DNA from 2 places in the Pseudoclavibacter sp. VKM Ac-2867 genome. Region 2 is predicted to be linked to the other one. Evidence: riboswitches for the same ligand, from Rfam matches in the RefSeq annotation. Region 2 holds a riboswitch; the other holds the start of a gene.
What was found. A riboswitch is a leader RNA that binds a small molecule or an ion and turns the genes downstream of it on or off. The one in region 2 is predicted to bind thiamine pyrophosphate.

Region 1: it holds a riboswitch for thiamine pyrophosphate, as region 2 does, so the genes downstream of both, ITJ67_RS16420 (ECF transporter S component) here and ITJ67_RS02010 (YkoF family thiamine/hydroxymethylpyrimidine-binding protein) in region 2, are expected to answer to the same signal.

The regions. Positions count from the first base shown of each region.
Region 1 is NZ_JADKSL010000020.1:33,219-48,809, forward strand. Features, by position in the region: gene glgX (glycogen debranching protein GlgX) at 13-2,208, opposite strand; gene ITJ67_RS16415 (hypothetical protein) at 2,348-2,680, shown strand; TPP riboswitch at 2,705-2,814, shown strand; gene ITJ67_RS16420 (ECF transporter S component) at 2,866-3,519, shown strand; gene ITJ67_RS16425 (ABC transporter ATP-binding protein) at 3,525-5,051, shown strand; gene ITJ67_RS16430 (energy-coupling factor transporter transmembrane component T family protein) at 5,048-5,920, shown strand; gene ITJ67_RS16435 (cobalt ABC transporter) at 5,917-6,489, shown strand; gene ITJ67_RS16440 (hypothetical protein) at 6,519-7,130, opposite strand; gene ITJ67_RS16445 (metallopeptidase family protein) at 7,168-7,515, opposite strand; gene ITJ67_RS16450 (cytidine deaminase family protein) at 7,557-7,997, opposite strand; gene ITJ67_RS16455 (class I SAM-dependent methyltransferase) at 8,070-8,837, shown strand; gene ITJ67_RS16460 (hypothetical protein) at 8,905-9,267, shown strand; gene ITJ67_RS16465 (phosphoribosylanthranilate isomerase) at 9,323-9,928, shown strand; gene ITJ67_RS16470 (LysR family transcriptional regulator) at 10,044-10,970, opposite strand; gene ITJ67_RS16475 (EamA family transporter) at 11,043-12,038, shown strand; gene ITJ67_RS16480 (hypothetical protein) at 12,532-13,026, opposite strand; gene ITJ67_RS16485 (hypothetical protein) at 13,096-13,305, opposite strand; gene ITJ67_RS16490 (hypothetical protein) at 13,409-14,350, opposite strand; gene ITJ67_RS16495 (DUF6932 family protein) at 14,347-14,964, opposite strand; gene ITJ67_RS16500 (hypothetical protein) at 15,095-15,556, opposite strand.
Region 2 is NZ_JADKSL010000001.1:460,015-475,605, forward strand. Features, by position in the region: gene ITJ67_RS02000 (ABC transporter ATP-binding protein) at 1-191, opposite strand, end outside; gene ITJ67_RS02005 (ECF transporter S component) at 181-771, opposite strand; gene ITJ67_RS02010 (YkoF family thiamine/hydroxymethylpyrimidine-binding protein) at 768-1,442, opposite strand; TPP riboswitch at 1,468-1,577, opposite strand; gene ITJ67_RS02015 (VOC family protein) at 1,603-1,944, opposite strand; gene ITJ67_RS02020 (LLM class flavin-dependent oxidoreductase) at 2,066-3,259, shown strand; gene ITJ67_RS02025 (NtaA/DmoA family FMN-dependent monooxygenase) at 3,284-4,651, shown strand; gene ITJ67_RS02030 (ATP-grasp domain-containing protein) at 4,682-5,686, opposite strand; gene ITJ67_RS02035 (M20 family metallopeptidase) at 5,683-7,095, opposite strand; gene ITJ67_RS02040 (hypothetical protein) at 7,231-7,524, shown strand; gene ITJ67_RS02045 (NADP-dependent oxidoreductase) at 7,487-8,533, opposite strand; gene ITJ67_RS02050 (TetR/AcrR family transcriptional regulator) at 8,644-9,222, shown strand; gene ITJ67_RS02055 (alpha/beta hydrolase) at 9,219-10,013, opposite strand; gene ITJ67_RS02060 (GNAT family N-acetyltransferase) at 10,030-10,533, opposite strand; gene ITJ67_RS02065 (hypothetical protein) at 10,722-10,925, shown strand; gene ITJ67_RS02070 (HNH endonuclease signature motif containing protein) at 10,938-12,488, opposite strand; gene ITJ67_RS02075 (hypothetical protein) at 12,583-13,098, opposite strand; gene ITJ67_RS02080 (threonine aldolase family protein) at 13,140-14,180, opposite strand; gene ITJ67_RS02085 (pirin family protein) at 14,249-15,277, shown strand; gene ITJ67_RS02090 (mechanosensitive ion channel family protein) at 15,297-15,591, opposite strand, start outside.

The DNA.
Region 1 (15,591 bases), on a different contig from region 2:
GCTCTGGCTGGGTCAGCTGCCGAGGGGCGGCCGCGTGATGATGGGGATGGGGGTTGTCATCGCGGCGACGGAAGCGGCAACTGAATGGTCTGGCTTCTCGTTGAGCTCCGCTTCGCGCAAGACGACGAGCGAGCGCGGCTCGAGCGGGATGGTTGCTCCCGGCTCGACGGCCTCGAGGTCGGTGTGCATGCCGGAGGTGTCGATGACGATGTCCCAGTGGGAGGTGATCTCGACGCTCGGGATGGTCGCCTCGACGACTGTCTCGCTGGCGTTGAAGTAGACCATGAAGCTCACATCGGTGATCTCCTCGCCCCGCTCGTCGCGCCCGGCGATGGCGTTGCCGTTGAGGAACATGCCCATCGACTTCACGAACTCCGCGTTCCAGTCTTCGGATGCCATCTGCGTGCCGTCGGTCGAGAGCCACACGATGTCGGGCAGCGCGGATCCTTCGGCGCGCTCCTCGACGCGGCCGTTGAAGAAGCGGCGTCGACGGAACGTCGGGTGGTCGGCGCGCAGCTGCGCGACGGCCCGCGTGAACTCGACGAGCGGCTCGTCGGCGTTCTCCCAGTGCACCCAGCTGATCTCGCTGTCCTGCGCGTACGTGTTGTTGTTGCCGTTCTGCGTGCGCCCCAGCTCGTCGCCGTGGAGGAGCATGGGCACGCCCTGGCTGAGCAGCATCGTCGCGATGATGTTGCGCTGCTGCCGGGCGCGCATGGCGTTGATCTCGGGGTCATCGGTCGGGCCCTCGACGCCGAGGTTGTAGGAGCGGTTGTGGCTCTCGCCGTCGTTCCCGTTCTCGCCGTTGGCGTCGTTGTGCTTCTCGTTGTAGGAGACGAGGTCTCTCAGCGTGAAGCCGTCGTGGGCCGTGACGAAGTTGATGGAGGCGAAGGGGCGGCGTCCGGAGTGCTCGTAGAGGTCGGCGGATCCGGTGATGCGGCTCGCGAACTCGCCAAGCGTCGATGGCTCGCCTCGCCAGAAGTCGCGCACGGTGTCGCGGTACTTGCCGTTCCACTCTGTCCACTGCGGTGGGAAGTTGCCGACCTGGTAGCCGCCGGGGCCGACGTCCCACGGCTCGGCGATGAGCTTCACCTGCGAGACCACCGGGTCCTGCTGCACGAGGTCGAAGAAGGTGGACAGCTTGTCGACGTCGTGGAGCTCGCGGGCGAGGGTGGAGGCGAGGTCGAAGCGGAAGCCGTCGACGTGCATCTCGGTGACCCAGTAGCGCAGCGAGTCCATGATGAGCTGCAGCGAGTGCGGGTGGCGCATGTTGAGCGAGTTGCCGGTGCCCGTGTAGTCGGTGTAGTACCGCTTGTCGTCTTCCTCGAGCCGGTAGTAGGCGGCGTTGTCGATGCCGCGGAAGCTGAGGGTCGGGCCGAGGTGGTTGCCTTCTGCCGTGTGGTTGTAGACGACGTCGAGGATGACCTCGATGTTGTTGGCGTGCAGCGTGCGCACCATCGACTTGAACTCCTGCACCTGCTGGCCTGCCGTGCCCTGGGAGGCGTAGTCGGCGTGCGGGGCGAGGAACGAGATGGTGTTGTACCCCCAGTAGTTGCGGAGGCCCTTCTCGATGAGGGTGCTGTCCTGCACGAACTGGTGCACGGGCATGAGCTCGATGGCGGTGACGCCGAGCCGCTTGAGGTGCTCCACGATCGCGGGGTGCGCGATGCCGGCGTACGTGCCGCGGATCTCCTCCGGCACGTCCGGGTGCAGCTCGGTGAGCCCCTTGACGTGCGCCTCGTAGATGAGGGACTCGTTGTAGGGGATGCCGGGCTTACGGTCGCCAGCCCAGTCGAAGTAGGGGTTGATGACAACGCCCTTCATCATGTGGGGCGCTGAGTCGAGGTCGTTGAACGAGTCGGGGTCGCCGAAGTTGTAGCTGAAGAGCGACTGGTCCCAGTCGATGTCGCCCGTCGTCGCCTTCGCGTACGGGTCGAGGAGGAGCTTCGCCGGGTTGCAGCGGCTTCCGTTGATCGGGTCGTAGTCGCCGTGCATCCGGTAGCCGTACTGCTGGCCTGGCTGCACGTGAGGGAGGTAGGCATGCCAGACGTGCGCGTCCTGCTCGTGGAGCCTCACCCGTTCCTCGTTGCCGTCGTCATCGAAGAGGCACAGCTCGACCTTGTGGGCGGCCTCGCTGAAGATCGCGAAGTTGGTGCCACTTCCATCGAACGTCGCTCCGAGGGGGTAGGCATTTCCGGGCCACGTTTTCATGCACGCTCCTATTGCTTCATCGAAGAACATCGCGTGTGGATGCAGGCACTAAAGCTACCAAAGGGTGGGAGCGCTCTCGCCCGCAAGCACACAGGACTTCTCCTGGTTGGCAGGCATGTCGACGACCTACGCTGGCCGCATGACGAACCTCACACAGAACCTCACGGACTCGGTCAAGAAGCTCGGCGTCACACTCGCCTATGGCGAGAAGGTGGAACTCGGCAAGTCCACGATCCTTCCGGTCGCTCTCGTCTCGTACGGCTACGGCGGTGGTGAGAGCACTGAGGAGGGTCAGGAGAACTCGTCGGGCGGCGGTGGCGGCGGGATGGCCGTGCCGGTCGGCGCGTACGTCGATGACGAGTTCGGCACGAGCTTCCGTCCGAACATCATCACGCTGCTCGTCGTGTCGATTCCGCTGGTGTGGACGGTCGGGCACGCCCTCCCGCGACTCATCAAGGCGCTCAAGAAGTAGCTCCGGCCGCGGTACGGCCTATACTCGGGGTGTTCACGGGAGTCCGGTAGTCCGGGCTGAGAGGAAGGCTCAAGCCTTCGACCGTCAAACCTGATCTGGGTAATGCCAGCGCAGGGAGGCACATCTCCGAGCAGGGTCGCCCACGGCTCTGCGCCCGTGCACTTTCACTCGAAAGGGCACACAGCATGACAACTTCCTCGACTCCATCTCCGACTGCGGCAGCGCAGGTTCCGGCTCAGGCGAAGGCGCCGAAGAGCCGCTTCCGCTGGCGGGTCATCGACATCGTCACGGCGGCCGTTCTCGGTGTCGCGACGGGCCTCATCTTCATCTTCTGGAACAGCGTCGGCTACGCCTGGTTCGTGGCGATGGATGCGTTCACTCCGGGGATCGGCGGCATAGCGGTCGGCATCTGGCTGCTCGGCGGCGTGCTGGGCGGGCTCATCATCCGCAAGCCGGGGGCTGCGCTCTTCGTCGAGGTGCTCGCGGCGTGCGTCTCCATGCTGCTCGGCAGCCAGTGGTCGATCGAGACCGTCTACTCGGGTATCGCGCAGGGCCTCGGTGCCGAGCTCATCTTCGCGCTCTTCCTCTACAGGCGCTTCGGTCTGAGCGTCGCGATGCTCGCGGGCGCGGGTGCTGCCGTGGCCGCGTGGGTGCTCGAGCTGTTCCTCAGCGCGAACATCGAGAAGGGCCCTGAATTCCTGACGATCTACCTCGTCGCCGTCGTGGTCTCAGGTGCGGTCCTGGCCGGAGTCGTCGGCTGGCTGCTCACGCGAGCGCTCGCCGCGACGGGCGCGCTGAACCGCTTCGCGGCGGGCAGAAGCGCGAAGCGAATCGGCTAGCGCTCGTGGGCGCGAGAGTCGAGGCGAGGGGGTGGGGCTGGCGCCACGCCGACCGGGCGAAGCTGGCGGTCAGCCAGCTCGACCTGACGATCGAGCCCGGAGAAGCTGTGCTGCTGCTCGGGCCGTCGGGGGCGGGCAAGTCGACGCTCCTGGCGGCTCTTGCCGGGGTGCTCGGCGACCACGAGGACGACGGGCAGGAGCTCGGCTCGCTGCTGGTCGACGGCAGGCATCCGACGGATGCCCGCGGCGCGGTGGGGCTGGTCCTGCAGGATCCGCAGGCGAACACGGTGCTCGCCCGCATCGGCGACGACGTCGCCTTCGGCTGCGAGAACCTCGGTGTGCCGCGCGCCGAGACCTGGGTTCGGGTGCGCGAGGCGCTCGACGCCGTCGGGCTGCGGATGCCGCTCGACCGCTCGACCGCGCAGCTGTCCGGCGGTGAGCGCCAGCGCCTCGCGATCGCGGGCGTGCTCGCGATGCGGCCGAACCTCATCCTGCTCGACGAGCCGACCGCGAACCTCGACCCGGCCGGTGTCGAGGAGGTTCGCGAGGCGGTTGTGCGTGCCGCCGAGGTCACCGGCGCGACGCTCATCGTCATCGAGCATCGGGTGGATGTGTGGCGTTCGAGCGTCGACCGGGTCGTCGTGCTCGGCACTGAGCAGCACCTGCTCGCAGACGGTGCCCCTGACGTGATCCTGGAGGAGCAGCGGGAGTCGCTCCTCGCGGCGGGTGTGTGGATAGGCGGCCACGAACCCACGGTTCCCCGGGGCGAGCGCGCCCCGGGCGAGGACCTGCTCGTCGCCGACGGCCTGGGGTTCGGGCGTGCCGACTATCCGCTGCACACGCAGTTCGGCGCGACGCTGCGGGCGGGGGAATCGACGGTGGTGCTCGGGCCCAACGGCGCGGGCAAGACGACGCTGGCGCTGACGCTCGCTGGCCTGCTCAAGCCGGTCGCGGGCGACGTGCGTGCGAGCAGTGCCCTGCGTGAAGCTGGCGAAGACGCTGACCGTCGACGGGGTGGCTGGGCACTCGGCAGGTTCCGCGCTGCGGGCCCGGTCGGCCCGCATCCTTCTGCCTGGCGTTCCCGTCAGCTGCTGACGAGGATCGGCACGGTCTTCCAGCAGCCCGAGCACCAGTTCGTCGCCGGCACGGTGCGGCGCGAGCTCGAGGTGGGACCGGATGCGGTGGGGCGGGGCAGACGCGAGACGAGCGAACGCGTCGACGAGCTGCTCGCGGCGCTGCGCCTCTCGCACCTCGCGGAAGCGCACCCCTTCACGCTCTCCGGCGGTGAGCAGCGTCGGCTGTCCGTCGCGACGGTCCTCGCGACAGCGCCTCGGGTGCTCATCTTCGACGAGCCCACCTTCGGGCAGGACCGCAGGACCTGGACGGAGCTCGTCACGATCATGTCTCGCCTCGTCTCCGAGGGGCACTCGCTGGTCTCCGTGACCCACGACGAGCAGCTCGTGCGTGTGCTCGGCGACCAGCGCATCCGCATCGAAGCCCACGACCGCAAGAATGAGAAGGTGCCAGCATGAGCGGCAGCGGCGCGGGCGTCCCCTCGGCGGGTTCCCGCCCGGCATGGTCGGCAAGGTCGCCCCAGGTCGACGCCGACGGCGTGCCGCTCGAGGTGCTCCCCGTCGGCGGACGGTTCCTCGACCGCGTGAACCCGGTCACGCCGTTCCTGGCGGCGGTGCTGTACTCGATACCCCTGCTGACGACGCTCGACGTCGTCTCGGCGGCCGTCGCGCTGACGCTCTCGCTCCTCGCCTTCGGCGTCGCCGGCGTGCGCCCCATGGAGGTCCTGCGATCGAGCTGGATCCTCCTCATCGCCGCCCCCGTCTCCGCCACGAGCATGCTGCTGTACGCCAAGCCCGGCGGGGCGAGCTACGGGCAGTTCCTCTACGCGAACATCACCGACAACTCCATCCAGCTCGCGATCGCCGTCGGCGTGCGCGTGCTCGCGATCGGCGTGCCGACGCTCGTCGCGTTGAGCCGCATCGACCCGACCCGCCTCGCCGACGGCCTCGCGCAGGTCGCGCACCTCCCGGCGAGGTTCGTGGTGTCGGCGCTCGCGGGCATCCGCCTCTTCGCCGTGTTCCGCGACGACTGGACGGCGATGAGCCAGGCGCGCCGCGCTCGCGGTCTCGGCGACTCCGGTGCCATCCGACGGTTCATGACGATGGCGTTCGCGCTGCTGGCCCTCGCGCTGCGACGGGCAGGGACACTCGCGACCGTCATGGAGGCTCGCGGCTTCGGCGCTGAGGACATCACGCGGACGTGGGCTCGCCCCTCACGTCTCGGCTGGCGAGACCTCGTTCTCGTGCTTGCGGCGGTGGTGATCGCCGGCGCGGCCATCGGTGTGGCCGTCGCGGCGGGGTCGTACCGGCTCGTGGGCAGCGCGTGAGCAGGGTCGCGGCGCTGCTGGACCGCGTGCTGGTGGACGCCCGCGGGTCGCGCCCGGTTGTGCTCATCGACGGCGGTTCGGGCTCGGGCAAGACGACGCTCGCGGGGGAGCTGCTGGCGGAGTTTCGGGCGCGCGGCTTCGAGAGCGCGCAGCTGGTGTCCCTCGACGACGCCTACCCGGGCTGGGGTGGCCTCGCTGCCGCCTCGCAGGCGGTGCACCGCGACATGCTGAGTCCCGAGCAGCCGGGGTCCCAGCACCGCCCCGGCTATGAGAGCTGGGATTGGGCGGCGGATGCGCCCGGTCCGTGGCGGGACCTCGACGGCTCCGCGCCGCTCATCGTCGAGGGCTGCGGTTCGCTGTCGCACGAGAGCGCGCCGCTCGCGACGACGAGCGTGTGGATAGAGCTCGACGAGGCCCACCGGAAGCCGCGGGCGCTCTCGCGTCCTGCAGATGTCGGCGTCTTCGAAGAGTTCTGGGAGATGTGGGCGGCTCAAGAGCGCGAGCATTGGCGACGCAATGCGCCGTTCCTGCTCGCCGACGTCATCATCGAGGCCGCGCCCGGCGCGTGACGGGGTTTTTGCGGCGTCGCGAGGCGCCGTCAGCGCGGGCCGGTGCCCGCCTGGTCTGAGCTCTGCTGGCGGCGAGCGCGCACGTAGCGCACGGTGAAGATCACTGCGATGACCAGCCCCACCAGCGCTGCGAGCAGCCAGGTGCTACCGACGATGAGGCCGTAGACGGCATCGTCGTAGTCGATGCTGGTGCCGGGACCGGCGTCGAGGGAGAGGTCGGTGCCGATGCTGTCGGCGACCGGCCGCAGCAGGAGACCGGCGAGCGCGCCGACACCCGTCGCGAGGGGGATCGCAAATGCCCACCCCCAGAGCACGGAGCCGAACGTCGGACCGGCCGCGCCTGGTGTGCGACGAGCAGCCTGGATGCTCCGCGACCCGAGCAGGATCAGCACGACGAGGCCGGCACCTGCCGAGACGAACATCGCCCAGAAAGCGAACGCGGAGAGAAGCGTCTGCCCGGCCTCGACGAGCGGTGGGATGGGCCCGACGGTGTCGACCGTGATGCTCGCGGCAGCAAGCGCCGAGAGCAGACCGGTCACGGCCATCCACAGTGCGAAAGCTGGTGCCGCCAGGACGAGGACGATTCCCCAGAGGAGGCGTCCTGGCCGGAGGGGCCCGCGGGCTGGTGGCGTCTGCTGCATCCGGGAAGCGTATCGGGGACGCGCGACTCGGGAGGCTCTACGCCCAGCCCAGCTCGAGGAGCTGCGCGTCGTCGATGCCGTAGAAGTGGGCGATCTCGTGCACGAGCGTCGTATGCACCTCGTCGCGGAGGGTCTCCTCGTCGTCGCAGATCGACAGGAGCGGTTCGCGGAACAGCACGATGCGGTCGGGTAGCTCGCCGAAGCCGTACTGACCGCGATCCGTGAGCGCGAATCCCTCGTAGACACCGAGCAGGTCGAGCGAGCCGTCCTCTGGCCGGTCCTCGACGACGAAGATCAAGTTGTCGAGGCCGTCGACCATCTCGTCCGGCAGCTCGTCGAGCTCGTCGACGACCAGGGCCTCGAAGTTCTCCCGCGACATCTCCATCCGCTCATTGTGTCGCAGGGCGGCTGGACGGGGACCGGCGGCTAGACCTGCGCTGAGGCGTGGTCGTAGGCGAGGGGCAGGAGTTCGCGTGCGATCACGCTGATCAGGCCGTCGGGCCCGGGCAGGATCACCCGTATGTCGGGGTAGTGGTCGGCGAGCACCTGGCGGTCACGCCCGCAAGGGCTCATGACCCCGCGGCCGTGGTTCGCGACGGCGACGATGTGCGTCAGCTCGAGGGCACCAGCGGCGCGGGCCGAGCCGAGCGCCACCAGCTCGGCGCAGGGTCCGCCCGTGAAATGGTGCAGGTTCACGCCGACGTGCACCCGGCCGTCCGCCGCGCGCACGGCAGCCCCTACCGTGTGGATGCCGTCCTCATCCGGCCCAGCATCCGTTGTCGCATCGATCGTGGATCGGGCGGCTTCGACGAGCTCGAGTTCGCCTTCCGAGACGGGCCGGGCGGATGCGAGTTCGAAAGCGGTCATGACGTGAGCCTACGAGGTGTCCTCGAGAGGGTCTCCTGGCTCGATGCTGGCGCTCCTCGCTAGGGTGCCCCTGTGACCGATGACGAATGCTCCCGCCCGCAGGAATGGCGAGCTGCGCACGCCGCCGCCATGGTCGGCTGGGACTTCTCCGTCCTGGACGGGCGCATGACCGCCGACGAACCCCACTGGGACTTCACCGCCGAGTGCCGTGCCGCGATGGCGTCTGCCACGCGGGTCGCCGACCTCGGCACGGGAGGCGGCGAGCGGCTCATCGAGCTCATCGGCGACCTCGGTGCCGCCGCGGAGTCCCTCTCCATCGCGGCAACCGAGGGGTGGGAGCCGAATATCGAGATCGCGAGGCGGAACCTGGCGCCGTTCGGTGTTGGCGTGCACCGGTACGACTCCGAGGCGGGTGACTCCCTGCCGTTCGAAGACGCGTCGCTGGACCTCGTCGTGTGCCGCCACGAGTCCTTCGACGCCGGGGAAGTCGCCCGTGTGCTCGCCCCGGGCGGGCGGTTCCTGACCCAGCAGGTTGACGGACGGGAAGCGCACGAGCTCCGAGAGTGGTTCGGCGGCGACCCGCTGCACGACGACGTGACGCTGGCGAACGCGAGCAGCGAGGTGGCAGCCGCCGGGCTCCGCATCGAGCTCGCCGACGAGTGGGCTGGGCGGATGACGTTCGCGGATGCACGTGCGCTGGTCGAGTACATGGCCCTGGTGCCATGGGATGTCCCAGGCTTCGAGGTCGACGCCAACATCAGCACGCTGCGTCGCCTGGACGCGGCGCGGCCGATCATCGTCACGCAGCGGCGGTTCCGACTGGCCGCAGTGCGCGACTGAGCTGCTCGACGCGCCGGAGCGTCCGCGCTCGCTGGCGTGGTGCGGCGCGGCCCGCGAGAATAGGGCCATGATCGACGTCTTCGGGGAGACCCTGACCCATGAGACGGTCGCGCGGTTCGCCTTCTGGGGCATGGTCATCGGCGTCGGAATCGCGCTGCGCATCGTCCGATCCGTGCGGCCGCGCCTGCTCAACCGCACGCGCTGGGGAGTGCTGGCCGCCGCCATCCTCCTGCTCCTCGTCGCTCTGAGCATCGTGAGCCTGTCCGCCTCCGTCGTCCTCTCAGTGGTGTCGAGCTTCCTGCTCGTCGCGCTGGGGGCAGCCGGCGCCGGTGCCCTCGTCGCGCTCGCGATCTTCTCCCTGCTCGAGTTCATCGCGCCCAAGCGGCGTCGCGACCTGGTTGCGGCACCCGCGGGCGCTCCGCAGCGCTGACACCTCACGGAGGAGCGAGGCGACCTCTCCTGCATCCACGCCCTATGATGCTCGCGTGTACGTCAAAGTGTGTGGCCTGGATTCTGTCGAGTCAGCGGCGGTTGCCGTCGAGAGCGGAGCCGACGCGGTCGGCATCGTGATGAGCCGCACGAGCCCGCGCAGGCGTTCCGCGGAGGAGGCCGGGAAGATCTTCGGTTCCGTTGCCGCTGGCGTCGATCGGGTGCTGGTCGTGCACGACATGCCGGCCACGGACGCCGCCGAGATCGCGGGAGCGGTCGGTGCGAACGTGCTGCAGCTGCACGGCTCCTACTCGGGCGATGAGGTTCGAGCTGCCGGCACGATCTTCCCGCGGATCTGGCGAGCCACCTCGCTCGCCGACGACCCTGAGCTGCGCGTCGGGGCGTTCGGTGAGGAACTCCTGCTGCTGGATGCGCCGAAGCCGGGGTCTGGCGAGCGCTGGGACCTCTCGGAGCTCGTCCGTCGTCGCCCTCAGGGGCGCTGGCTGCTGGCAGGCGGCCTGCACCCGGGGAATGTGGCCGAGGCGATCGGCGAGGCGGAGCCCTGGGGCGTCGACGTGTCGAGCGGGGTCGAGTCGAGCCCGGGCGTCAAGGACCACGCCCGGATTCGCGCCTTCGCGGAGTCCGCGAAGCGCGCCGGCTGACCGTTGAAGCACGCCGGCTGACGGCTCGTGCCCGATCTGCTGTCCAACTTGCGTGATGAAAGCCACCTCTGTCGCCGCATCCAGCATGCACTTGGGGTCCGATCACTAGAGCTGGTCAGGGACGCGGTGGGTCGACCTCCGCGAACTCCGCCTCCAGGTCGGCGCCCGCGGCGGTGAGGTGGTCGAGGACGGTTCGCACGGCGAAGCGCGCCTGACGGTCTGGACGGGCGATGGCGACGATGCTGCGCACGGACCGCACGCCGTCGAGCGGGCGCAGCACCACCCCCGGGCGCGGGCGAGTCGTGAAGCGCGGCAGCAGCGCGAGCCCCGTGCCAGTCGCGACGAGCGCTTCAACGAGTCGGTTGTCGCGGAGCCGCTGCACTCGATCGAGGTTGGTGCTCGTGGCGTTCTCGACGGCGATCAGGATGCTGTCGAACGGGTAACCGACGGGCACACCCACCCAGGTGGTGCCGAGCAGATCGCCAGGGACGAGGTGGTCGAGGTGCGCCAGCGGATGCTCGGACGGCAGGGCGACGTCGATCGGCTCCCGGGCGAGGACTCGCGTGTGCAGGTGCTCTGCCCCGCGCGGGACGTCTCCCGTGAGGCTGTGCCCGATGACGATGTCGGCGTCGAGGGTTCGCGCTGCGTACTCGGACTCGGCGAGGTCGAAGTCGTCGAGGTCGAGCTGGATCGCCGACCCCGCCGTGCGGCGGAGCAGGCCGGGGACAAGCGCCTCGCTGGCGCTCGGGAGCGCGCCGATCGAGACGGTGCCGCTCGGCTCGCCGAGGCTCGCCTCGAGCTTCGCCTGCACCTCGGCGAGCGCCCGGCCCACGTCGTCGGCGCCGTCGGCGAGGATCCTCCCGGCAGCGGTGAGGCGCAGCCCTCGGGAGAACGGCTCGACGAGGCTCGCGCCGACCTCCCGCTCTGCGGTCCTCAGCTGCTGCGAGAGGGCGGAGGGGGTACGGTGCGTGGCCTCGGCAACCGCCGCGAGCGTGCCCCGCAGCGACAGCTCACGGAGCAGCTCGAGGTGACGGAATTCCACGTAGGGAGCCTACAGTTACCAGTCACGGATCATCACTGGTGCTTCAGGGTGAGCGCGCCGCACACTGATCCCGTGCCTCCTCGTCATGTCGCCCTCGCCTGCCTCGTCGCAGTCCTCTGGGGTGTGAACTTCCTCGCCATCCACGCCTCGCTCGAGCAGTTCCCGCCGTTCTTCCTCATCGCCCTGCGCTTCGGGCTGCTCGCGATCCCGACGATCCTGTTCATCCCGCGCCCGAACGTGAAGCTGCGGTGGCTCGTCGGGTACGGGCTCGGCTTCGGCACCCTGCAGTTCGTCGGGCTCTACCTCGGTATGGCGGCGGGCTTCCCCACGGGGCTCGCGTCGCTCGTGCTGCAGATGTCGGCGCCGTTCACCGTGCTGCTCGGCGCGATCTTCCTCCGCGAGAAGCTCACGACGCGTCGAGTCATCGGCATCGCGGTCGCGGTCGCCGGCCTGCTGCTGGTCGGCGTCGCCCGGGGTGGCGCCGGAAGCTGGTGGCCGTTTGTGCTCGTGGTGATCGGCGCGTTCGGCTGGGCCATCGGCAACATCTCGAGCCGACTCGCCGAACCGCCGAAGCCCCTGCACCTGACGATGTGGATGGCCGTGGTGCCTCCCATCCCCATGCTCGCCGTCTCGCTGCTCGTGGAGGGGCCGGAACAGATCTGGGCGTCGCTCGCGACGGCGTGGACTGTTGCCGCGGTTCCCGCCTGGGTTGGGCTCGTCTACACGATCGTGCTCGGCACGGTTCTCGGCTCCGGAATCTGGGTGTGGCTCATGAAGCGCCACCCGGCGGGCGTCGTCGCACCGTTCTCGATGCTCGTCCCCGTGGTCGGCATCTCGACAGCGTGGCTCGTGCTGGGGGAGCGGCCCGGCCCGCTCGAGCTCGTCGGCGGCGCGATCGTGCTCTTCGGGGTCCTCTGGGCGAGCCGCATGCCAGCCGCAGCGCTCGTGCCGGCCCCGGATCCCAGCATCCCGGAGCCACCCGTCGCCGAATCGCCGCTGACTGAGCCGCCTCCTCCTGAATCGCCTCTCCCAGACTCACCAAAACTCGAGGCCCCCGCGCCTCGCTAGAAGCACGCGGGAGGCGCAGATTCCCGGCACTGGGAACCTGCGCCTCTCGCGTGGATGCGGCCGGACTGTCTTCGCACAGACCCGGCCCAACGACGAAGGCCCCGAGTTCCCCAGCACTTGCAAGTGCAGGGAACTCGGGGCCTTCCAACAGGGGGTGAGTAACGGGGCTTGAACCCGTTTAGACTGCCGCGAGCGCGAGGGATGCCCTGAGTTCCCAGCATTCACGGGGAACTAGGGGTGTCTAGGCTCACCAGAGCCACACCGCGTTTCCGCCGAGTATGGCCAAATTGTGTCCGGCGCGGGAGCCAACTTGATCGTCTCTATGCGCTGCTGAGCCTCGGCCTGGGTATCCCGTTCCGTTCCGCGAGCTTCTCGAGCGCGGGGGTGGCGAGTTCGATGAATCGCCGTCGAGCTTCTGGCCCCGGAGTACCGAATTTGTTGACCGGCGCCGCGCCCGTGACAGGGTCGCCTGACTTGTCCGCGTTCGAACGCTTCATGGTTCCTTCCGCTGCTCTGTCGAGATTTTTGAATCAGCCTTGATCTCCGAGCCGGTCGAGGTGCGAGGCACTTTCTTCAGCGATCCCCACCCGCCGACCCATCCGAACAGGGTCAAGGTCACTACAACAGGCCAAAGTACGTGCCACCAGCCGCCGGACGTGACCACGTAGACGCCGAGGCTGATACCGGACACCAGGAAGAGCACGCCCAGGACGATGCCGACCCCGTTGCGTCGCCTGTCCGAGTTCCCCGCGATGTCGCGGATGCGGTCCACGAGAGACGAGCGCAGCGCGTCACGCGCGGCCTCCCAGTCGGCATGTGGCTGCTCGTCGATGGTCTTGAGGATGGCGAGATCTTGAGTAATGGATTTTCGCTTGTCGCGTGACGTGAGGGACGTCAGGATGACCGTCAGGACGCCTCCGACGCCGGTCACGCCCGCGACGAGGAGTTCTGTGCTGAAAAGATCCACACGGGCATTCTCGCGCACCACGGCCCGACGAAGGACATCTCGCCGGGCCGTGCGTAGTTCGTCTAGCGGCGGGCCCAGCCCTACCGCCGCTCAATCTCGTTCACGACAATCTCGACGAACACGCTCGGCGTTTATCCGTTCTGGTTGTTGACCATGTCGATTTTCGTGGTTGGCGAGCCGGGCTCGGAAGGCGTAGACGCCTTGGCGGCCGCCCGTGCGCTGCACGTCGTCGACGGTCAGCGCGTGCTTCTGCGGCCGGAGCATCGTGAGCACGGAGTCGACGCCGCGGTCGACGCCCATGACCTCACCGCCCTCGGCGTACTTCGAGCGCCCGTGCGAGTCCCTAAACGTGACTGCTGCGGACGACTAGTTACCAGCGCTGTATGCGCCTGAAAGGGGTGACTCAGAGGTCATCGTTTTTCAGGATCCTGGCAGTCACCGCTTCGTATGCGTAGGTCGTCGCGCCCGTGGCGGCAGTCACTGTTTGTGTCTCCTTCGCTTCGATGCTCACCGGCGACTGTTTGAAGGCGGTGTGCAGAAGGTCGGTGACTTCATCTGAGGCCGTAATGACGATGCGACCCCGCTCCACGTCATCAACCTTGTGCTTGTTGTCCTTGCCGAGATTGAATACCTCGCCGACGATTGTGACGTCGTCCGTACGGGAGGTGGCGTCCTTCGCGAGCTTACGCAGGAACCCAGCCCCGGCGGTGGAGATGCGGCTTGATTGGAGCTTCGCCCCCGATCGAGCCACGCCAAGATCCAAGTTCAGATCACTCTCGCGCAAGGTGGATGCAAAGCGCGCAAGGTGTCGAGCCGTGCGCGGACCGAAACGTCGCAGGACGCCCGTGATCGAATCCAGGGTGCCGTGGCTCGAGACGGGGCGCTCGACTTGGTCGAAGAGGTCAAAGACCTCGCTGATGGCCGTGTCAAGCACCGTCGTCTCTACCGGAACTAGTGCGGTTTCACGAGCTGGCCGCAAGGAGAAAATCACCGATCCTGGCATCACCTGCGGCGAGAATCTGAGAGCCGTTGAGGCCAGGACTTCATTCGGCAACGGTCCACGCTTCGGCGTCTGAGCCATGATCACGGCACCGACTTCAGAGAGGACGTCTTGCAGCGAACCGAGAGCAGCCGTAGCCTCCCGGACGCCGATGGCGTGACGCTCGGGCAATGCACCTGTGAACCGTGCGTTCACGAAATGGAACTCGGCGTGCTGACGCTGCATCATGCGGAGGGCAGACAGATCCCCCAGGCCGAAGGCTTCGGAGCCTGACTCCTCGTCCTCGAGGGCTTCAAGGCGATTCCATAGGTCGGCCGCTGAGGTCGACTTACCGTCGCGGTTCACGAAAAATTCACCTCCAAGTACCCTCTCACCAGCGCCGCATCCTCGATCGTTGGTGGCTCATCTTTCGCACCGTTCGTCCGATGGCGACTCCACCAATCGTCCCACGCTCCTCGCTTGGACATGGGGGCGATTGCTTCTTCGGTCAGACCGGCGCCGGCCCAAGGATTGGCAATCAGATGTCTGACGATCATGAACCCATCCACCGACAAATCGAGCGCAGCAAATCCCCCAACTCGGAGCAGCTTGCTCAACTTGTCCCGTTTGGTCCCGCTCAGCTGATCGTGCTCAACTCCGTTCAGGATGAACGACACGTCGATGTCCTCGGGATCCAACTTTTCAGTGGTGAAACTGCCGCCAATCCACACCGTTTCGACGAGTTCAACGGCGAACTTCTCGCGCAGGAACTCGAGCGCGCTCAGGAAGTCCGCGTAGATCTGATCACGACTAGTCGAAGTCGCGAACTGAGTGGCGTCCACAAAGGCAGCCCGGATCTCGTCAAGGTCGCAGACATGGCGCCCGAGCGGGAGAAGGCCGGTTGGTTCCAACGGAGGCACACCCATAAAGCTCGATCCTAGGTGCCAGCTCGGCTGTAAGGCGACGAAAACGATCACCATCCCGGGCTGCGCCGGGGCGGTTGGAACGACTCGGATCAGACACTCAACTCCTCACCTCTCAGGAGCAGAGCGGTTAATCCCTGGCCTGTTAGCGGCACGAGGAGGCTCACGCGGGAGCAGAGTGTCACGGTCATGTCGGATTGCAGTTCCGCGCTACTCCCTGTCCGGTGACGGTCATGAACCTGCCCTGCGTGTAGAACTCGACCGCCATGCCGTCGATCTGCTGCCGCCATCCAGGCCACGCCAGGGCGTCAGCCCAGGCCTGCACACCGGTCCCGGACGGCGACCACTCGATGTGGAACGCATCGAGCTCAGTAAGAAAGCGCAGCGCTGCAGCGCTCATCTGCCCGCCCTCGGCAACGTGGTGGAGGTCGTAGCACCCCGGGCCGTCACCGTTGAGCATGAACGCGATGCCGTCGTCCGTGTGGGCCTCGCGGACAGCCTCGAGTGTCGACCCCGTCGCTGGCTTCGTCGATGAGGCCGCGCGGCCGTCAGGTTGGACGGGACGCTTCGTGAAGTGGTACGCCCAGCGTGCTTTCGAGGTCGATTCAGTGGAGAGATTCGCGGCGTTTCGGTGCCAAAAACGCGGCACCGGGTGCTGCAGAACTTTGCGGCGACGCGGGCGGT
Region 2 (15,591 bases):
ATGACCCCGCTGAGCGCCTGCAGCAGCGTCGACTTCCCCGCCCCCGACGGCCCGATGACGAGCACGTGCTCGCCGGGCGCCACGCGCAGATCCACTGGCCCGAGCCCGTCTCCCGAGGAGTGGATCGCCTCGAAGCCGACCGCCTCGATGTCGACGCTCGAGATGTCGACGCTCGAGCTGTCAGGCCGCACGGCGCACGGCGAGCGGCTTCGAGTCCTGCACGATCGCGAAGTTGTCGAGCACGCCGGTGCGCACGAGCGAATCGACGATGAGCTTCGCGAGGAGGCCGCCGAGGATGATGCCGGACGCGACCTGGATGCCGAAGCGCAGGAACAGGATCTCCTGGCCGTACCAGCCTGAGCGGAACGCCGAGTAGAAGAACACGAGGCCGGCGCCGAGCGCGCCGGAGATCGCGTACCGCAGCCAGCCGTACTTCCGGTACCGGCCGAGCGCGAACGGCAGCTCGCTGCCGATGCCCTGGATGGCGGCGGCGACGAAGAGCAGGGGGCCGACGGCAGAGCCGAGGAACACGACCTCGATGACGGAGGCGAGCACCTCCGCGATGACACCGACGAACGGCCGGCGGATGATGGCGATCGCGATGGGCGCGACGAGCAGCCAGCCGCCGAAGAGGAAGTGCTGGGCGAGGTCGCCGGCCGGCCCCATCGCGATGGAGAGCGCAGTCCACGCCTGCACGAGCGCCCAGTACAGGAAGCCGAAGACCGTGCCGAGCACGACCATGAGCACGATGTCTCGCAGCTTGAGGCTCATGCGCGGGCCTCGGCTGCTGCGTCGAATGCCGAGTCAACTGCTGTGTCTGCCTGGCCGCCTGCGTGGCTGGGGCTGTTCAGCGAGATCGTGAGGTGGCTCGTCACATGCTGCACGTGCGCCCCGACCCCCGCCCAGGCGACCGCGACCGTCTCGAGCACGCGCCCGAGGTCGCCGCTGAGCTTCGTCACGAAGTGCTCGGAGGCTACGAACGTGCCGCTCGCCTTCGCCGTCTCTATGGCCGCGTAGATCTCGCGCATGTGGTCGGGCGTCCGCTCCGCCGAGCCCGCATCCTCGAGGGGGTAGAGCGCCCACTCCGCACTCGCGAAGCTGCCAGACCTCCGGCCGCGGGGCGCATCCACTCGCCTGGGGCCGGCGCCTCCCGGCAGATCGCACACGGCCTCGCCGGGGCAGCCGCGAGACAGCAGCACCTGGATGGAGGCGTGCAGTCCCGTCGCCGCGATGTGCTGCGAGAGGTCGGTGAGCCAGCGCAGCAGTGACTGCTCGTCGCCGCCCGCGTAGGTGCTCACGTCGCCCGTCTCGAGCACGAGGCCGGAAGCGTCCGCGGCGTCGAGTGCGGCGAGGATCACGTCGACGTATCGGTCGGACATGACCGAGACGGTGACTCGTGCGCCCACCCCGAATGCGAGCGGGTCCTGGGTGATGGTTTCCATGTGCGTGCCTTCCGTCGGAGCGTGACGGCACGGGTGGGTTGACTCCCTTCGCTGGCATTACCCAGATCAGGTTCAACGGTCGGAGTTCGAGTACTCCCTCTCAGCCCGACTCATCGGGCTCCCGTGCACGGCCACACTGTAGCCCCGGCGCAGTTCGCGCCTAGCTCCCTGCGCTCGTGAAGACCACGTGGTTGCCTTCCGGGTCGAGCACCTGGAGGATCTGGAAGTGAGTGGCGTCTTCGATTCCGCCGTGCTCGATCCTGGCCGCGTCGAGCCGTTCGGCGACACCGGCGAGGTCGTCTTCGGTGAACACCACCGTGGATCTGCCCGAGCGGCTCGAGTCGGCCCAGAGCTGCAGGCCGGCTTCGCTTGTGAAGTGCCACTCCAGAAGTCCGGGCATCGGATTCTCGTCGGGGCCGCGGCCGAAGAGCCTGCCGTAATATTCCGTAGCCTGAGCCAGGTCGGACACGGTGATCTGCGCAAGTACGCCCTTGATAGCCATGCCCCGATGATGCTCGCCTCTGGTGCGAGGAGCCTCCACGAACATGTCCCCACGTTGCGACGCGTAACGGGGTGCGTCAGGCGCCGTGGTCCCGCCGCGAGGCGCCACCTAGCGTCAGACCATGACGAACCCACCCCGAATCCACCTCGGCGTCGCACTCGATGGCGCCGGCCTCCACCCGGCCGCCTGGCGGGAGCCGAGCGCTCGTCCGGACGAGCTCTTCACGCCCGACTACTGGGTGGGGCTCGTCCAGCTCGCCGAGCAGGGGCTCCTCGACTTCGTATCCATCGAGGACTCGTTGGCGCTGCAGTCGTCCGAGCGGCTGCACGACGACGATCGCACCGACGAGGTTCGGGGTCGACTGGATGCGCTGCTCATCGCCTCGCGGGTAGCCCCCGTGACCCACAGCATCGGTCTCATCCCGACCGTCACGACGACGCACACCGAGCCCTTCCACGTCTCCAAGGCTGTGGCGACGCTCGACTACACGAGCGAGGGTCGCGCCGGCTGGCAGGCTCGACTCTCGATCGGGTCGGACCACACGCACTTCGGGCGCCGCGACCCGGCGGAGTTCCTGGAGACCCTCGAGCGCGCATCGACCGCCGACCTCGGCGACCTCTTCGCCGAGGCCAACGACTTCGTCGAGGTCGTGCGCAGGCTCTGGGACAGCTGGGAGGACGACGCGGAGATCCGTGACGCCTCCACGGACCGCTTCCTCGATGCGGCGAAGGTGCACCGCGTCGAGTTCGAGGGCAGATGGTTCAGCGTGCGTGGTCCGTCGATCACGCCGCGTCCGCCGCAGGGGCAACCCGTGGTCGCTTCCCTCGGGCACGCCCAGGTGCCGTACGAGTTCGCCGCCGCGAGCTCCGATCTGCTCTTCGTCACCCCGTCGGATGTCGCCTCGGCCGTGAGCATCCTCTCGGAGGTGCGGGCTGCCGAGCAGAAGGTGGGCCGTGCCGGCGAGCCGCTCTCCGTCTACGTCGACGTGGCCGTGTTCCTCGACGGGCCCGAGGAGACCGGGGTCGCTCGTCTCGCGCGCCTCGACGCGAAGGGCCGCACGCTCGGGCAGCCGCCAGCGGTATTCACCGGTTCGGCCTCCGAGCTCGTCGAGCACTTCGAGACGCTCTCGGCGCTCGGCTACGACGGCTTCCGTCTGCACCCCGGAGTCGTGACGGACGACCTTCCCCGCATCGTCGCCGATGTCGTTCCCCTCCTCCAGCAGAAGGGGCTCTTCAGGGAGCGCTACGAAGCACGCTCCCTGCGCGGCCTCCTCGGCCTGCCGACCACCGTCCCGAACCGCTACGCCGCCGTCTAGGCCCGACTCGATCAGGAGATCATCGTGACCAAGAAGCAGATCATCCTCGCCGCCTACGTCGGCGGAGTCAACGAGCACACCCTCTGGGAGCACCCGGATGCGGGGAGCCAGATCGAGTTCTCGACGTTCAAGCACGCCGCCCAGAAGGCGGAGGCGGGGAAGTTCGACTACTTCTTCCTCGCGGAGGGTCTCGCGCTGCGCTCGCGGCGGGGCGAGATCTTCGACCACGACATTGCGGGTCGCCCCGATACCATTCCCGTGCTTGCCGCCATCGCCGCGGTCACCGAGCACATCGGGCTCGTGGGCACCATCAACGCCACCTTCAACGAGCCGTTCGAGCTCGCGCGCCAGTTCGCCAGCCTCGACCACCTGTCCGGGGGGCGGGCCGGCTGGAACGTGGTCACGTCGTTCGACGCGTTCACCGGTGCCAACTTCCGACGCGGCGGCTTCCTCCCGCATGCTGAGCGCTACGAGCGGGCAGAGCAGACGGTCAACACGGTCCGGGAGCTGTGGGATTCCTGGTCGGCGGATGCGATCGTCGCCGACAAGGAGTCCGGCCGATTCCTGGACTCCGCCGACGAGGGGCGCTTCGACGTCTCGACGAGCCAGTTCGACATCAGCGGTCGGTTCACGGTTCCCCGCAGTCCGCAGGGCAGACCGATCATCGTGCAGGCCGGCATCTCGCCGCAGGGTCGCGACTTCGCGGCCGCCAACGCCGACGTCATCTTCTCCCCGTACTCGCGCCTCGAGGAGGCACGAGACTTCTACGCCGACATCAAGGGTCGGGTCGAGGGCTTCGGGCGCAACCGGGATGACCTCAAGATCCTCCCGCAGTCGAGCTTCGTGCTCGGCGACACCCGCGAGGAGGCGCAGGAGAAGGCGCGCTGGGTGACGGAGCAGCAGCTGAGCCCGCGCACCATCCAGGTGCGACTCGAGCAGGTCTGGAACCGAGACTTCTCGGAGATCGACTTCGATGGTCCGCTGCCCGACTTCGACCCGGATGGGGAGAGCGCGCCCATCATCGAGGGCCGGGCCTTCACCTACGGCGACCGCCTCGCGACTGTGCGCAGGTGGCGCGAGAAGGCAAGGGAGAACGACTGGAGCATCCGCCAGTTCGCGCGCCACGAGCTCGGCGGTGTGCGGTACGTCGGGACGGCGTCCCAGGTTGCCGAGGAGATCGACGACTTCGTGCAGAACGAGGGCTCGGACGGCCTGGTCATCGGCTCGCATCTCACCCCGGGCGGCATCGACGAGTTCGTGGACCGTGTCGTTCCGATCCTCCAGGAGCGCGGCTCGCTTCGCGAGGAGTACACGGGGACGACGCTTCGGGACAACCTCGGCATCCCCGTGCCCGAGCGAGGAACGCGCGCGCCTTCGGCCTTCGCGCACTGACCCGGAGCTGGGCCGAGGCGCTGCGTTCGACTACGAGTTCGGGTACGTCTCGCGGAGGATGCGCCCGAGGAGAGCGGCGATAGCGCCCGGCCCGGATCCTTCGGCGACGCGCTCGACGTCGGCGTTGTAGTTGGTGTTCGTGTTGATGTCGTACACCACCTGACGGCCGTCCTCGGTCTCGATGAACTCGATGCCGGCGATCTCGAGGCCGATGTCCTTCGTGAACGCGACGAGGCGCTCGACGAGCTCGTCGTGTCCGCCCTGTCGGAGCGAGAAGATCGAGGTGCCTGGCTCCGGCGCGAGCTCGGCACCAGGTGGCACGACCGGGCGCCCAGTATCTGGGTCGATCGCGCAGGCATCCGCCGGGCAGAGCTGGAACCCGCCGTGGATGGTGTCTGCCGCGATCGAGTAGATGTGCTCGCCGCCGACGATCTCGACGCGGGTGATGAACCCGCCTGCCGGTCGCAGGTACTCCTGCAGGAGGGTGATGCCGTCGAGCGGCTCCTCGAACTCGGGGGAGTCGAGGTAGCTCTCGAAATCGGCGAAGGCGTCGAAGCGGCGCACGCCGAGGCCCTTGCCGCCCTGGTTGTGCTTCGTGATGAAGGGCGTCGGGAACTCCCTCGCAGCGTCCCGCAGCCCCTGCTTGCCGATGACGGCGACCGTGCGGGGCGTGTCGATGCCCGCGCGGCGCAGGAGCGTCAGCTGGTCGACCTTGCTGACCTCGAGTTCGATGGCCCGCCGGCCGTTGACGGTGCGTCGGCCGGCAGCCTCCACCCAGTTGAGCACCGAGCGTGCGTAGTCCTTCGAGAGTGCGTGGTCGCGGGTGTGCGACGAGGCGCTGATGCGCGACCAGAAGATGCCCTCTGGCGGGAGCGCGTCGATGTCGAGCACGCCCTCGACGAGGCGCCACTCGACGACCGGGACGCCGGCCGCGTCGAAGGCGGCCTGGAACGGCGGCCACCATTCGGGGTTCTCGTGCAGGGCGTAGACGACGGGGCCCGCAGCTACGGGCTGGGAGGAGCGAGCTGCGCTCATGAGAAGAACCCTTCGACATCGAGTGCGCCGCCGGCCGCGTCGAAGTCGGCGCGTGCGGCGGCACGGAGGTTGGAGTCGGCGAGGAAATCGGCGGCCACGAGGGCGAGGCCGGCGCTCGCATCGGCGATGGCCGTGCTCGCGGCGTCGCTGGTCGCGTACTCGGCGAACTCGCGCGTGTGCAGGCTCACATCCGGCGGGCTGATGGCGATGACCGGGTGGATGCCCGGCACGCGAACGCTCACGTTGCCGAAGTCGGTGGATGCTGCGAGGTGCGATGGCACGGACGCCTTCGTGAGGACGCGTCGGCCCCGCGCCTCCTGGTGCACCGCCCACCGCTCGGAGAGGGGCGTGTTGTAGCGCAGCGGCATCGTGAACGGCTGCGGGTCCCACTCGACCTCGACGCCGGTGCCGGTCGCGAGGGCGATGCCGTTGGCGATGTCCTCGAGGCGCAGGCTCAGCTCTTTCAGGGTCTCTGCCGCGTTCGAGCGGACGTAGTACTCGAGCTCCGCGAACTCCGGCACGACGTTGGGGCGCTGCCCGCCGTCGAGAATGACGCCGTGGATGCGGTCGCCGGGGTAGAGGTGCTGCCGGATGAGGCCCGTGGCCTGGTAGTTGAGGTTGGCGGCGTCGAGCGCGTTCCGGCCCTGGAACGGCGAGGCGGAGGCATGCGCCGGGACGCCGTAGTAGCGCACGCGCAGAATGCGTCGTCCGATGAATGGCTGGTCGGTGACGTCGTAGCCGAACGGATGGATCATGATGGCGGCGTCGATGCCGTCGAACGCGCCAGCCCGCGCCATGATCTCCTTCCCGTTGCCGCCTTCTTCTGCGGGCGTGCCGTAGAGCACGATCCGGCCGGCGGGGAGTTCGCGGCGGCGGCTCGCCTCGACGAGCGAGAGGAAGGCGCCGACTGCGGAGGCGGCGATGATGTTGTGCCCGCAGCCGTGCCCGACTCCGGGCAGAGCGTCGTATTCGGCGAGGATCGCGACCGTCGGCGCATCCGTCGAATCTGGCTTCGCTTCGCCCACGACGAGCTCAGCGACGAGCGCCGTGTCGAGCCCGAAGGCTCCGAGCTGTGCCGAGATGCCGTGCTCCGCGAGCAGCTCGGCGATGTCGGCGACGCTCTGCGTCTCCTCGAAGCCCTCCTCGGCGTACTCGAAGATGCGGTGGGAGAGCTCGACCAGCTCGGGCTGCAGGGAATCAGCGGCCACGCGGATGGCCGACGCGTCCTCGATGGATGCTCCGTCGTGCGATGAGGTGATGCGCGGCGCAGCAGCCGCCGCGATCGCGGTCTCCGCGGCGACGAGGTCGAGGTAGGTGGTGCTGGGCGTCGTGGGGGATGCGCCCACCCGGATTCCGCGGGTCGCCCCTGTTGCTCTGGGTGCGCTGGTCGGGTCCGCTGCTTCGCTCACGTGGTGTGCTCCTTGCCGCCGGCAGCCCCGGGTGGGCCGTCCGCTTCCATCGTGCCTCGATTCTCCGGGAGCGTGGTGGGCCGTGTCGGGGTCGCCGTCGTGGGCCGTAACGTGAATCTCGATTACAGTGGCAGCGTGATGTTCATCCTCGGTGCCGTGCTGCTCGGGCTCAGCCTCGCGCTCACGACCTGGGCGCACTTCCTTGTCGGCCGGGCGGGTGCCGGGCGCAGGCTGCCGATCTTCAGGGACCCGCCGGGGACGCCGAAGTTCGCGAGCTGGCTGCGCATGGGTGGGGCCCTCCTGGCTGTCATCGCCGCCGGGCAGCTGTGGCACGTCGTCGGGCTCTTCGCGATGCTTCCCGTCGTTCTCGTTCTGTTCGTGCCAGGGCTCGTCATGCACACGCGACACGAGCGCGCGCTTCACCGCTGAGATCCACGATCATCTTGCCCGTGTTGGCACCGCGCATCATGTCGAGGAACGCCTGCACGGTGCTGTCCAGGCCGTCGACGACCGTCTCGTCGTAGGCGATCTCGCCCGCGCGGATCCACTCGACCATCTGCCGCTGGAACTCCCCAGCGAGGTGGCCGTAGCCTCCGACGGTGAACCCCTCGAGTCGCAGGGCGCGCTTGATGAGGTTGGCCATGTTGTCCGGGCCCGCTGGCTTCTCGCGCTCGTTGTAGCTCGAGATGGCGCCGCACAGCGCCGCTCGGCCGCCCCGGTTGAAGACGTCGAGTGCCGCCTCGAGGTGGTCGCCTCCCACGTTGTCGAAGTAGACGTCGATACCGTCTGGCGCCGCCGCTGCGAGCTGCTCCCGCACGGGCTGCTCCTTGTAGTCGAAGGCGGCATCGAAGCCGTACTTCTCCGTGAGGAGGGCCACCTTCTCGGCTGAGCCCGCTGAGCCGATGATGCGGCCGGCGCCGAGCTTGCGGGCGATCTGTCCGACGGCGGTGCCGACGGCTCCCGCCGCGCCGGACACGAAGACGGTCTCGCCCTCCTTGAGCCCTGCGATGGCGGTGAGGCCGACGTAGGCGGTGAGGCCGGTCATGCCGAGCATCGAGAGGTAGAGCGACAGCGGGACACCGGGAATCTCGTCGACGACGCGGAAGGATGCCGCGTCCTCCTGGACGATGTCGCGCCATCCGAAGGCGTGCAGCACGTGGGCCCCGACCGGCACGTCATCGCTGGTCGACTCGACCACGACGCCGACCGCGCCGCCGGTGAGTGTCTCGCCCAGGGCGTACGGGGCGACGTAGCTCGGCGCGTCGGTCATGCGACCTCGCATGTACGGATCGACCGAGAGGAAGAGGTTCTCGACGCGCACCTGACCCGGCTGCAGTTCGGCGTACTCGACCGTGACCGTGCGGAAGTCCGTTTCCTTGGGCCACCCCTCCGGGCGGGAGGCGAGCTGGATCTGCGTGCTGATGGCGGTTGAGGTCATCACGTCAGACAATCACAGCATTCTGACCATACCGGCCGATTACTACATTCGTAGTGGATGCACTACGTCCGTAGTTTTCGTGTCGAGATCTCTGCGTCTAGAGTTCGGGGGTGCCCTCAACGCGTGAACGTTCGCTGACCGCCGCTCTCGAGCTCCTCGCATCTGGCGGCATGCGTGCGCTCACGCACGTGCGGGTCGACGTCGAGGCGGGGCTCCCGCGGGGGTCGACTTCGAACCATTTCAGGACCCGGCAGGCGCTCATCGAGGGTGTCATCGGTCGCTTGGAGCGCAGTGACTACGCCGAGTGGCTGCTGAGTTACGAGTGGGGCGAGCCGAGCGTGGACCGCTTCTGCGCGGCGATCGGCGCCGCCGTCGACGACATGACCGGCGCCGGGCGAGTGCAGGCGCTCGCCCGGTACGTCCTGGTCCTCGAGGGAACCCACAACGCGATGGTCGCCGAGGCGATCCGGGTGGGCCGTGATCGCCTACGGGGCTGGGCGGCGGGCGCTATCGCCGGTCTCGGCGTCGACGATGCCGAGGCCTGTGCGTCAGCGCTGTTCGCGTTCATCGACGGGGCCGTCCTGCACCGGCTCTCCCTGCCACAGGAGGACCTCCCTGACGTGTCCGTCGACGTGCAGTCGACCGTGCGACGGATACTCACTCAGCGTGACGCCGTGCCTTCCGCCTAGGGCTGAAGTTCTGCCGCCCATGCTGAGGTCGCCGCGGCGATCTGCTGGCGCCCGTCCTCGTCGGAAATCGTCGCTGTTCCGTCGCCGGACTGCGGGCCGTAGTTGCCGAACATCGCGTGGTTCGCGCCCTCGATCTCCAGGGTCTCGGCGTCGGCGGGGAGCAGGCCGCGTGCATCCGCTGCCTTCTGCGGGGTGCTGAGCCCGTCGGCGCTTCCTGTGATGCTGAGCACGTCGAGCGACTCGTCGGCGGCGAGGTCGTTGGCGCAGTAGCTGCCGAACAGCAGCAGGCCGGCGACGTCCGGCGACTCGGCGAGCTGGCAGGCGCGGACTCCGCCGAGGGAGTGCCCTCCCACGGACCAGGTGGTGACCTCGGGGGCCACGGCCGCGTAGTCGTCGAGCGTGCGGGTGTCGAAGAAGGCGAGGTTGAGGAGCGGCTGAGGGACGACGACGGTCATGTTGTCGTCGGTGACGAGGCTCGAGAGCTTCGCGGCGTAGGCCGACGGCTCGACCTTGGCTCCGGGGATGAACACGAGTCCGGTGTCGCTTGGCTCCTCGCTCGGGCTCAGCACGAGGGTGCCGTCGACCTCGGTGACCGAGATGGCTGGGTCATTGGTGACGGATGCGAGGGGTTCTGGTTCGGCTGCCATGACCCCGACGTTCGCCCAGATCAGGAATGCCGCGATGGCGACGACGAAGACCGCGGCGATGACGGAGAACGTCCAGATCAGCGCGCGGCGCAGCCGGCTGCGTCTGCGTCGTGGTGGCTGCTGGTTCGGGGGAGTTGCTGGCACCCGCAGAGGATATCGCTCAGCTGTGGGAGGGACGCTCGATGAGGGTGGTGCGGCCGACGGGTTTCTCGAACGCGAAGATGGGGAGGTCGAATTCCGGGATGCGTCGTTCGCCACCTTCGAAGCCCGACGCTCGGTAGAGGGCGACTGCTTCGGGCTGCCGGGAGCCGGTGGTGAGGAAGATGCGGGTGTAGCCCAGGTCGCCGGCTGCTGCGTCGAGTTCTCGCAGGACCTGTTGGGCGAGTCCGCGGCGGCGGTGCGTGTCGCGTGTCCACATGCGCTTGACCTCTGCGGTGGTGGAGTCGTACCGGCGGATGGCGCCGGCGGCAACGAGGACGTCACCCTCGAGGATGCCGATGAAGGCGCCGTCGGGGGACGTGAAGTCGGTGACGGGGTACGCGGTGATGTCGTCTTTGTAGAACTCCCGGTACCTGGTCCGGTACTCCGCGTCGAGGATGTCGAGCACTTCCGACACCTCGGCGGAGGTGATGTCAAGGTGGCGGACGGTGAGCGCGTTTGTCATGCGCACATGTTGCTCCGCCTCCGGGCGTCTCGCTCTTCGTTCGGCCCCCAGGTGACGCCGTGTTTCGCCCCGCGAAGCGCGGTGTCGTCTCGTGTGTCCGTCTTGCGCAGGCTGCTGTTCCTCCGGACCGGGGATTCCTACGCTGACGGGACGACCTATCCAACCGGTGCCGCACGAGAGGGCAGATCATGAGCATCACGCTCCGCATGACGCACGGCCGCTTGACCGACAACCGCACGACGGACGGACGCACGAATGACGGGCATGCGGCCGGCGCTCCGTCGTTCTTCGTTCGTGTGCAACGGGTGCTCTCGCGGGTCTTCCTCTCGGAGCGCGCAGGGGTTGGCGAGCAGAGGCTTCTGCTGCGCGGCGTCGGTATCGAAGAGGTCTAGCTCGACGAGGCCTCAGAACGGCGGAGGGTCGGTGCCCGCGTCGCGTTCTCGCTGGGCGCTGCTGCCCCGCTCGGCGTCCGATCCTGTGCCTGTGCCTGTGCCTGTGTCTGGTCCTGCGTCTGTCTCTGTCTCTGACCCTGACCCTGACCCTGACCCAGACCCAGACCCAGACCTTGCATCCGCCTCACTCGTTGCATTCGGCGGGCTGGTGCTTCCGGCGTCCGCCGACGGCGCGAAGCGAACGCCTTGCCTGTCGGGTCTGTCTGTCAAGACTTTTCCGCTTGGTGTCGTCCACTGAAGGACTCCGCCTTCGAGTTGCAGAACTGACCACGGTGTTGCGTGCCTCATGACGTGGTGGAACACGCAGAGGTGCTCCAAGTTGTTCGTGCAGGTTGCGCCGCCGTGCTGCCACTCATGGGTGTGGTCGATGTGGCATCCGCGCGCTGGGAGTCGGCAACCCGGGAACCGGCAGTGCACGTCGCGCGCCGCCAGGAACCGCCGCATCGCCGCTGTTGGCTTGTAGGTGTCGACGGCCTGGACGGTGCCCGTGATCGGGTGGGTGAGAATTCTCGTGAACATGGGGGCGTTGGCCGCGAGACGCTTGGCTTCGTCGAGCGGTACCGGTACGAGGCCATCGAGGAGAGCCGGAGGGTGGCCGGGGTCGCGTTCGTCGGCGAGCAGTGTGGTCGTGGGGATGACCAGGTGCACCTTCGCCTGGACCCCGGATGCTAGGGGTGCGGAGGTCGGTTCGCTCGTGAGGAGCTGGTCGCAGATGAGGTCAGCGCTGACCTCGCCGAGGGTGCGCTCGTCGGCAGCGCCGTGCGGCACCTCTCCCGTTGCTTGAGCCTTCTGCGCCCGTGATCGAGCTCGTAGGACAAGCGTCGCCTGCTTTCGGACTCTGTCCCGGACGGCGGTGAGGAGAAGGAGTGAGCCGCCGACCTGGAGCACTCCGTGTCCGTCACCGGAGTCGGTCACGCACACGAAGCCCTTCATGCGTGTCACCTTGCGCCGCTGGGCGAGCGGGACTCGCGTGAGTTCCTCTGCAATGCGTGAGGTCAGCCGCTTCAGCGCCGCGTCCGTGAGGATCTGGGTGCTCACCTCTCGGAGAGCGAGGTCGAAATACTGGGCACGCAGCGCAGTCTGCTCGGCTTCGACCTCGTGGGTGACGAGGAGCCCTGAGCTGACGATGGCATCGAGGTGGCGACCGGAGATGCGCCCGTCGGCCACGGCGTCCACTGCGGCCGGAAATTCACGCACGGCGTTCCACGAACCGGCGAGCTGCCTCATGACGAAGCCGTGCTTCGCCTGCACCTCGATCGAGATCTCTGCCGAGATCGACCGTACGTGCATGCCCATCTCGGGATGCCCTTCGGCGAGGTCGAGGAGGTAGCCGAAGTTGTACGCACGAGCTTCGAGCAGGATCTGCTCGGCGTCGACCGCACGCTTGGCGGATTCGATGCGGGAGGTCTCGGACAGGATGGCGGCGCGTTCAGCGGCGACGGAGGCCGGGTCGTTGACATCGAAATGCCACCGCTCCTCGAACTTCGCCGCCGCTTGGTACATGGTTCGATCGTAGCATCACTCGAATGTAGATTCGAGGAATTGTGAATAACTTGCGAGACGCAGTCGCTGCGATCGACGCGTCCTCAGGTCTGCCTCAGGGCAGCTGCCTCGCGACGAAGCCGAGCGCGGCGGCCGTGTCGACGATCTCGGTGACGGATTCGCGCGGTACGACCACCAGCGGGTGGGCATCGCTGTCCTCCTCGAGGAACACGAGTGCGAGCCCCGCGGGCGCGAGGAGCGCATCAGCTGCGGCGGCTGCCGTCGGCACGTCGCCGTCCACGTCGCCGACCTCGTCGGTGTCGAGGCCGAGGCGGACGATCCGCGGCACTCCGGCGAGGGCGTCTGCGAGTTCCATGCCCGTGTCCTCGGCGTGGAGGTAGGCCAGCGCTCCACAGTCGTCGAGCGCGTCGATGAGCGCGCCCCACGCTTCATCTGCGCCGTCGTCCTCCTCGACGCCACTCTCGTCGCGGTCCTCGCCGGACTGGTCCTTGCCCATGTCCTCGTCCTCGTCCAGAGACTCACCCTCGAGGGCCTGCTGGACGCTCGGCCAGATCTCGGGGTCGTCGTCGATGAGCGTGCAGAGGCGTTCCCAGGCGGTGTAGTCAGTCACGGCCCCGAGGGTACCCGCCCACACGGAGCCACGCGGCTGGCCTACGCTCCCGCGACTGCCGCGATGAGGGCATCCACGTCGTGCTCGGTGGTGTCCCAGGAGCAGAGGAAGCGGACCAGGCCGCGAGACGCGTCCCAGGTGTGGAACGCGTAGCTCTCGCTGACGCGCTCGGCGACCTCGCCGGGGAGGACGGCGAAGACGCCGTTCGCCTGGCGGGGGAGTGGCACTGAGCAGCCGTGGACGCCCTCGATGCCGGTGGCGAGGCGCGCGGCCATGGCGTTGGCGTGTTCCGCGTTCTCGCGCCACAGCTCGTCGCCGAACAGTGCGAGGAGCTGGGCGGAGATGAAGCGCATCTTCGATGACAGCTGCAGGTCGATCTTGCGGGCCTCCTCGGAGCCATAGACGGCTTCCGGGTTGACGACGACAACCGCTTCGGCGGCCAGCGCGCCGTTCTTGGTGCCGCCCAGGCTGATGACGTCGGCCCCGGCCGCGCTGGAGACCTCGGCCAGCGTGCAGCCGAAGTAAGCGGCGGCGTTCGAGAGACGGGCGCCGTCGACGTGAAGCCACATGCCGCTCGCGTGGGCGACGTCGGCGAGTGCCCGGACCTCATCTGGCGAGTAGGCGGTGCCGACCTCGGTCGCCTGGCTGATGCTCACGGCGAGGGGCGTGGCCCGGTGCACGTCGCGGCGTACGGCAGCGGCCCGCTCGATGTCTGCCGGAACGAGCTTGCCGTCCACCGTCTCGACGGTGAGGAGCTTCACCCCGCCGACGCGCTCCGGGGCGGCGTTCTCGTCGGTGTTGATGTGCGCGGACGCCGGGCACACGACGCCGCCCCAGCGCGGCACCATCGACTGCAGCGCGACGACGTTGGCACCGGAGCCGTTGAAGACCGGCAAGCCGATCGCCTCTGGGCCGAAGAGGTCCCTGCACAGTGCCTGGAACGCTGCCGAGTAGGGGTCGCCCCCGTAGGCGCCGACATGCCCGCCATTGGCGGTGACGAGCGCATCCAGTACCTGCGGGTGAGCGCCCGCGGCGTTGTCGCTGGTGAAGGTGCGGAGGTGGGGGTCGTGCAGCTGCGTGATCACCGATCCATTCTTCCGCACGCGCCACATCGATGAGAACTCATGGGTTCGCGTCTACGCTCTGAGCTATGAGCAATGCGGAGGCCAACCCCATCGAGGCACAGCTGCAGGCCGCCTACGAGACCGGGCAGGTGGTTGCCGGCATCGAGCTGCTCCTGCCGCGTGAGGTGCCGCTGGGAGGCCCGCGCTCACTGCCTGTCCTGCGATCGGTGCCCAACAAGTTCCGCCACTTCATCGGCGCCTGGTGCTTCATCGACCACTACGGCCCCGTGGATGTGCCGTCGGGTGCTGGCATGGATGTGCCCCCGCATCCGCACACCGGACTGCAGACCGTCAGCTGGCTGTTCTCCGGCGAGGTCGTGCACCGGGATTCCATCGGCAGTCTCCACGAGGTCGAGCCCGGTGGCGTCAACGTCATGACCGCCGGACGCGGCATCGCTCACTCGGAGGTGTCTGCTGATCGCCCGGATCGGGCCCGCGTGCTGCATGGCGTGCAGCTCTGGGTCGCCCTGCCGGCAGCGCAGCGGGACATCGCGCCCGCCTTCATCGGCCTGGACCGGTGCCCATCGCTGCGACTTTCCTCACCGACGACGGCAGGGGCCCCCGTGGAGGCGACCGTCTTCATGGGTGAGTTCGCGGGTCTCCGCTCGCAGGCCCCCAGCTTCTCGCCGCTCGTCGGCGTCGAGCTCGCCTTCTCGGGCTGCGCGGAGGCCCAGCTCGACCTCGAGCGCAGCTACGAGCACGGCATCCTCGCGTGCTCGCCCGGCATCACCGTCGACGATGTCGAGCTTCCCGTCGGGGCCGTCGGCTACCTGCCCACCGGCACCGACCTCGCGATCGTGGGCGCGCGTGACGGCGGGCGGGCCCTGCTGCTCGGTGGCGCGCCGTTCGAGGAGAAGATCGTCATGTTCTGGAACTTCGTCGGCTCCTCCCACGACGACGTCGCGGCAGCTCGCGACGAGTGGCAGCGGGGCAGGACGAGCCCCGCCACTGATGACCGCTTCGGCCGCGTCGACAGCCACGACGGCAGGACGCTCGCCGCTCCGGCACTCCCGAACGTCCGGCTCAGTCCGCGCGGACGAACCCGCGAGGACTGAGCCGTCCCGGAGCGGCCCGCTATCGCTCGCGGTCCTCGGGGTCGATGATGGGGATGGCGTTCGTGAACACCGATGCCCGCTCCTGCGCCTGGACGCTGCCGGTGAAGAGCCCCGACCCGCTGGCGCTGTCGTCGTCGCTCCTGGTGTCCTCCGCCTGCGAGGCGCGCGATGCGGCGTCGCCCGGGCCCGCCGACTCGGTGATGAGCACACGCTGCACGGGCAGCGCCGACGGCATGGTGCGCTGCATCCACGTCACCATGGCCTCGCGTACGAAGCAGCGCAGGTCGAAGAGGGTGGGCGCATCCACCGCGGTG